2 regions of the Phreatobacter sp. AB_2022a genome follow, and region 1 is predicted to be linked to the other one. Evidence: riboswitches for the same ligand, from Rfam matches in the RefSeq annotation. Region 1 holds a riboswitch; the other holds the start of a gene.
What was found. A riboswitch is a leader RNA that binds a small molecule or an ion and turns the genes downstream of it on or off. The one in region 1 is predicted to bind glycine.
Positions count from the first base shown of each region.

Region 1 (3,404 bases):
GGCCCAACATCTCCGAAAGCCTCATGGTCCGACAGACCAAGGCGTTCCGAAGCCGCGGCGGAAGGCGCCGATTTGCACGGCTGCCATGCCGCTTGCCGGCGCTCCCGGACGCCGGCACGCCCGGCCCTCTGAGCTCCGGCAAATTGCCGAACGAGAACAGCAATTTGCGCGAAGAAAGCCGCGGCCGTCGCGAGCGCCGCCGTTTCGGCCCGGTTCAGCGCGGCGCGGCGAAATATTCGACGCCGCGGACGAGGCCGGCGCGCACCAGCTCGCCCTGGTTGAGCGTGTAGTTGACGTGGGACAGCACTTCGCTGAAGGCGAAGCTCGTCTGGTGGGCGTCGAGCTTGCGCGTGAACATGAAGGGGATGAGCTCGGCGGCCGAGCGCGGCTTGTCGCGGCAGGCGGCGATCAGCGCCGCGCAGCGCGATTCATGATGGGCGATGAGCTGCTGGCTGCGCAGGTCCAGCCCGATGAAGGGCAGCTGGTGGCCGGGCAGAACCAGGGTATCCGGCGGGATCTCGGCCTTCAGCAGCCGCAGGCTGCGCAGGAACAGGCCGAGCGGGTCGCCATGCGGATCGACTGCCCAGACGCTGACATTGGGCGTGATCTTGGCCAGCACCTGGTCGGCGACGAACAGCACCTTGTCCTCGGCCGAATGCAGCATGATCTGCTCGGCGGCGTGGCCGTCGCCGGACCGGACCGCAAAGACCCGCCCGCCGATCCTCAGCTGGTCGCCGGCGACGAGGCGCAGGAAGGTGCCGGGCAGGTCGGAGACCATGTGCAGATATTCGCTGCCCTGGGTCGCGACCAGCTCGGTCAGCTCCTGGCCGAGCCCGTGGCTGAGATAGAAGTCGCGGTAGAGCTTGGCGTCGAGCGCATTGGGCTTCAGCGAAATGTTCAGGCAGCTCAGATAGGAGGTCTGGCTGGTCAGCAGCGGCATGTCGAAGCGGCGGGCGAGCCAGCCGGCGAGCCCGATATGGTCGGGATGGAAATGGGTGACGATCAGGCGCGTCAGACGCCGGCCCTTGAGCGGACCGGCGACCAGCGCCTCCCAGGCGTCGCGGGTCACCTGGTCGTCGATGCCGGTATCGAGCACGGCCCAGCCGTCGCCGTCCTCGATCAGATAGATGTTCACGTGGTTGAGCCGGAAGGGCAGTGGCAGCCGCGTCCAGAGGATGCCCGGCGCGATCTCCAGCACCGCGCCCGGCTCGGGGGGCGTCGGCACGGGGAAGACGAGATCGGGTTCGGTGGCCAGGGCGGACATGCGGGGAGACTTTCGGGTTGGCGATGGCTGACGTGATGCCGCGGATCGGATGAAAAGGACGGGCTTCAATGATGCTCGCAGCGCCTGGTGCCTGTCGGCCGCGGCATGCGCCTGACGGCCGAACCCGCAACGCGGCGAGCGCAAAAATCCGGGCACCCGCGCCGGATGCCGCCGGTGCCCCGGTCCCATCTGGCAGAATATGACGCCGCGGTCCATCGGCCAGACGGCCGTTAGGCATGTCGCGCGACACCGCGGCGGCACGCTCTTGACAGCTGCGCCGCGACGACGGCATTGCTTGTCGCCAACACGGAAGAGATCGACCCGCCTCGCGTGGGACGGCGCCGACGGAGCAACCGCCCCGGAAACTCTCAGGCAAAAAGACCGTGTCCGAAGTCAGACTCTGAAAAGTGGAGCCGCATGCTCCCGCCGATGGTGTAAGTCGCCGCTCAATGCATGAGCGCCGGTGAAGCTCTCAGGCCAATGACAGAGGGGGCGTTCGAACCCGCATGATGCGGGAAGGAGCGCCTATGATTTCGACGAAACCCTCCCATGTGGCGGTGATCGGCGCCGGCATTACCGGCATCACCACGGCCTACAATCTTGCCAAGCGCGGCTGCCGTGTCACGGTCTTCGACCGCCATCCCTATGCGGCGATGGAGACCTCCTTCGCCAATGGCGGCCAGCTTTCCGCGTCCAATGCCGAGGTCTGGAACAGCTGGGCGACCGTGCTGAAGGGCATGAAATGGATGTTCACGCCGGGCGCGCCGCTGCTGGTGAACCCGACGCCGTCCTGGCACAAGCTGTCCTGGATGGCCGAGTTCATCGCGGCGATCCCGAAATATGAAGAAAACACCGTGACCACGGCCCGGCTCGCGGTCGAGGCGCGGGCCCATCTCACCCGCATCGCCCGGGACGAGGGCATCGATTTCGACTGCGAGACCCGCGGCATCCTGCATTTCTATCACACCAGGGCCGATTTCGAGGCGGCGGCACGGGTGTCGCAGCTGCTCGCGCGCGGCGGCCTGGAACGGCGCGCGGTGACGCTGGGGGAGATCCGCGCCATCGAGCCGGCCCTGAAGGGCGCGTTCTACGGCGGCTTCTACACGCCGTCGGACTTCACCGGCGACATCCACAAATTCACCAATGGCCTCGCCAGGGCCTGCGAAAGGCTGGGTGTCGCGATGCGGCTGGCGACCGAGGTGACCGGCCTGGTGCCGACCGATCTTGCCGTGCGGATTTCCAGCCGCTCGGTCGAGCCGACGCTCGACGGTGCCGCCGAGCCCGAGCGGATCGAGAGCTTCGACCAGGTGGTGGTGTGCGGCGGCGTCATGTCGCGCAGCATCGGCCGTCAGGCCGGCGACCGGGTCAACGTCTATCCGGTCAAGGGCTATTCGATCACCGTCAATCTGATCGACGCGGCCGACCGGGAGGCGGCGCCCTGGACGAGCCTGCTCGACGACCGCGCCAAGATCGTCACCAGCCGGCTCGGCGCGGACCGGTTCCGCGTGGCCGGCACGGCCGAGTTCAACGGCGTCAACAAGGACATCCGGGCCGAGCGCATCGGCCCCCTGATCGCCTGGTGCCGCGCCCATTTCCCCGGCATGAGCACGCGCCAGGTCGTGCCCTGGGCCGGCCTCCGGCCGATGATGCCCGACATGATGCCGCGGGTGATGCGCGGGCGGAACCCGCGGGTCTTCTACAATACCGGCCACGGCCATCTCGGCTGGACGCTGTCGGCGGCCACCGCCGATGCGATCGGGGCGCTCGCGACCCAGCGCGCCAACGCGGCCTGACGGCGCCGGAACGACACGATCCGGGCGCGCACGGAGAGCGGCCGGGATGAGCAGGGATCGGCGCGGTCAAAAAGGACGGCGCCGATTTCGTGTACCGTGACGCCCGAACGCGCATGGAACGTGCAGGCTCCTGGCGTGGCGTCGGCGCTTTTGCAGCCCTTTCGCACCGGCGTGGGCGTAGTCTTCCGGCATCGACCATCAGGATGCGGGAGGACATGGCAATGGGTCCCTTTCCACATGACGCGCCCAAGGCCACCATCAGCGACAGCAACCCGGCCGGCACCGACGGTTTCGAGTTCGTCGAATTCGCCCATCCCGAGCCGGAAAAGCTCGACCGGCTGTTCCGC
Region 1 covers NZ_JAPSET010000026.1:82,279-85,682, reverse strand. Annotated here, with positions in the region: gene OZ671_RS19085 (MBL fold metallo-hydrolase) at 215-1,264, opposite strand; glycine riboswitch at 1,562-1,658, shown strand; gene OZ671_RS19080 (D-amino acid dehydrogenase) at 1,792-3,057, shown strand; gene hppD (4-hydroxyphenylpyruvate dioxygenase) at 3,279-3,404, shown strand, end outside.

Region 2 (3,404 bases), on a different contig from region 1:
CGCTGGCCGGCGCTTCCGTGGCTTCCGGGCGGAGCGAGGCGAGGAGGGATGAGGTCATGGGCAGGCGCTGGCTTTCAAAAAGGGCGTTTGCGCAGCATAGCCGCGGCGAAGCTGCCCTTCTCATGAAAATCACGACGGAAGTCCATCACCAAAGGCGATGGTGCTCCTGGACGGGGTCCGTCATCAGGCCTTGGTTCCGCCCGACTGGCTTTGCTATAAGCCCCGGTCGCAAAAGCTTATCAGGGGCCCTTACGTGCTGCGCAGATTTGGTTTGACGGGCCGGGCAACGGCCCGAATCGCCTTGGTAATGGGTCTTGCGGCCGGTCTCGCGGGCTGTGGCACCAGTGGTGGCAATCTTTTCGGCGGCGGTCAGAGCCAGTCGCCCGAGGCTGCGGCGCAGCCGGCGCCGGGCGTCGGCTCGCCTGTCCACAATGCGCTGTTCGGCCAGCCGGTGCAGGCCGGCCCGCAGGCGCTGCAGGAGAACCTGTGTCCGCGCATCGAAGTGCGCGACGGCTCCAACGTCTGGCGCCAGGGCGGCGATGGACCGACCGAGCTGCGGTACCAGGCGACCATTACCGATCTTGCGCGCGAATGCCGCATCGACGGGCAGACCATGATCGTCAAGGTCGGCGTCGAGGGACGCGTGCTGTCCGGCCCGAAGGCCGAGGGCAGCGCGCGGCTCAGCCTGCCGATCCGCATCGCGGTGACCCGCGGCCTGTCGCAGCCGATCTGGTCGCGGCTCTACACGGTGCCGATCGATGTGCCGGCCGGCTCGCCGAACGTCTCCTTCACCCAGATCGAGGACCAGGTCGCCTTCGCCCTGCCGCCGCCGGAAGAGCTACAGAACTACATCATCTTCGTCGGTTTCGACACGATGGCCCAGCCGCAGCAGCGTCAGCGCGGCCGCCAGGCCCGCCGCGGCCACTGACGCCCGCGCGCTGCGGACCAACGGCGCGCGGCCCACAGCCGCGCCTTGACTCCGGCTGCCGATGCGGTCATTGCCAAGGTGTGCCTTATGAACCCGGCGGGAGAGTCCGGGTGGTCTTGTTACGTTCTGAAGATCTCCCGGCGCCGAAGGAGCAACGGCCCCGGAACCTCTCAGGCAAAAGGACCGCCGGGGGATCGGCATTCTGGAAAGCGGCCTGGCGTCCAAACCCGGCCCACCGACGGAGTAAGCCGATAGGGCGCCCTGCCGGGGTGCTCTGGCCTTCGGGCCCCGGTGAATCTCTCAGGTTCCTGCGACAGAGGGGCGCGAGCGGGCGACAAGCCCGCGTTTCGAGCGTGTCCGGGCCATCGCCCCGGGCCTGTTCGCGCGCCGATGCAGGATGACCAATGGCTGAGACCGTTTCCGGGCCGCTGCACAAGACCCCGCTCCATCAGCTCCACGTCGATGCCGGCGCCAAGATGGTGCCCTTCGCCGGCTACGACATGCCGGTGCAATATCCGACCGGCGTGCTCACCGAGCACAACTGGACGCGCAGCGACGCCGGCCTCTTCGACGTCAGCCATATGGGCCAGGCCTTCGTCGTCGGACCGGACTGGGAGACCACGGCGCGGGCGCTCGAGGCGCTGGTGCCGGCCGATATCCTCAACCTCAAGCCCGGCCAGCAGCGCTACAGCCAACTCACCGCCGAGGACGGCGGCATCCTCGACGACCTCATGATCACCCGGTCGGGTTACGCCGGTTACGAAGGCTGGGCCTATATGGTGGTCAACGCCGCCTGCAAGGACCAGGATTTCGCCCATATCGCCGCGCGGCTTCCCGCCGGTGTCAGCCTGAAGCCGGACCCGACCCTGGCGCTGGTCGCGCTGCAGGGCCCGAAGGCCGCGGCCGTGCTGGACGATCTCATTCCCGGCATTGCCGCAACGCCGTTCATGACCTTCATCGAGGCCAAGCTCGACGGCATGTTCGTCCACGCCTCCCGTTCCGGCTATACCGGCGAGGATGGTTTCGAGCTCTGCATCGAAGCCAAGAACGCGGCTGCTATCTGGCAGAGGCTGACCGCCGACCCGCGGGTCAAGCCGATCGGCCTCGGCGCCCGCGACAGCCTGCGCCTGGAGGCCGGCCTCTGCCTCTACGGCCACGATATCGACACCACCACCTCGCCGGTGGAGGCCGGGCTCACCTGGTCGATCCAGAAGCGCCGCCGCACCGAAGGCGGCTTCCCGGGCGCCCAGCGCATCCAGCGCGAGCTTGCCGAGGGACCGTCGCGCCGCCGGGTCGGCATCGTACCCGACGGCCGGGCGCCGGCGCGCGAGGGCACCCCGATCAAGGCGGCCGACGGCGCCGCCATCGGCATGGTCACGTCGGGCGGCTTCGGACCGACCGTCAACGGCCCGGTCGCCATGGGTTACGTCAACAGCCGTTTCGCCGAGCCGGGCACGCCGGTGCTGCTCGAGGTGCGCGGCAAGGACCTGCCCGCCAAGGTGGTCACCATGCCGTTCGCGCCGCACCGCTACTTCCGCGGCTGACGTCGGGCGAAGCTCAAGCATCCGGCCCGGCCGGCACCGTGCCTCACATGATAGCCATCCAGAGGAACTTCCCATGGCCACGATCCGCTACACCAAGGACCACGAATATATCGCCGTCGAAGGCGATACCGGCACGATCGGCATTTCCGACTATGCCCAGCAGCAGCTCGGCGACGTCGTTTTCGTCGAGCTGCCCGAGATCGGCCGCAAGGTGGCCAAGGGCGACGGCACCGCTGTGGTCGAGAGCGTCAAGGCGGCCTCCGACATCTACGCGCCCGTCGGCGGCGAGGTGATCGCCGTCAACGCCGAGCTCGAGGCCGCCCCCGGCACCGTCAACGAGGATCCGGCCGGCAAGGGCTGGTTCGTCAAGCTCAAGATCGCCGATCCGGCCGAGCTCGACGCCCTGATGGACGAGGCGGCCTACCAGGCGTTCCTGTCCTCGATTTCCTGACACGGGGCGCAGGTCATGGCGCACAGCTACACCGCCGAGGTCGCCTGGAACCGGGAGGCGGCTGCCGTCTTCACCGACAACCGCTATTCGCGGGCGCATGTCTGGCGCTTCGACGGCGGCGTCGCGGTGCCCGCCTCGTCGGCGCCGTCGAGCGTGCGCGTGCCGTTCTCCCGTGAGGACGCGGTCGACCCGGAGGAGGCGCTGGTCGCCTCCGTCTCGTCCTGCCACATGCTGTTCTTCCTGGCCTTCGCGGCCAAGCAGGGCTTCCGAGTCGATTCCTACGTCGACAAGGCGGAAGGCGTGATGAGCCCGAACGACAAGGGCAAGCTCTACGTTTCGACCGTGACGCTGCGGCCGGCGGTGACCTTCTCCGGCGACCGCCTGCCGAGCCGCGCCGACATCGACCACCTGCATCACCGCTCCCATGAGGAGTGCTACATCGCGAACTCGGTCCGTGCCGAGGTCGTGGTCGAAGCCTCCG
Region 2 covers NZ_JAPSET010000011.1:73,435-76,838, forward strand. Annotated here, with positions in the region: gene OZ671_RS10235 (pyridoxal phosphate-dependent aminotransferase) at 1-58, opposite strand, end outside; gene OZ671_RS10240 (hypothetical protein) at 308-928, shown strand; glycine riboswitch at 1,016-1,124, shown strand; glycine riboswitch at 1,125-1,255, shown strand; gene gcvT (glycine cleavage system aminomethyltransferase GcvT) at 1,333-2,472, shown strand; gene gcvH (glycine cleavage system protein GcvH) at 2,546-2,923, shown strand; gene OZ671_RS10255 (OsmC family protein) at 2,939-3,404, shown strand, end outside.
Region 2: it holds a riboswitch for glycine, as region 1 does, so the genes downstream of both, gcvT (glycine cleavage system aminomethyltransferase GcvT) here and OZ671_RS19080 (D-amino acid dehydrogenase) in region 1, are expected to answer to the same signal.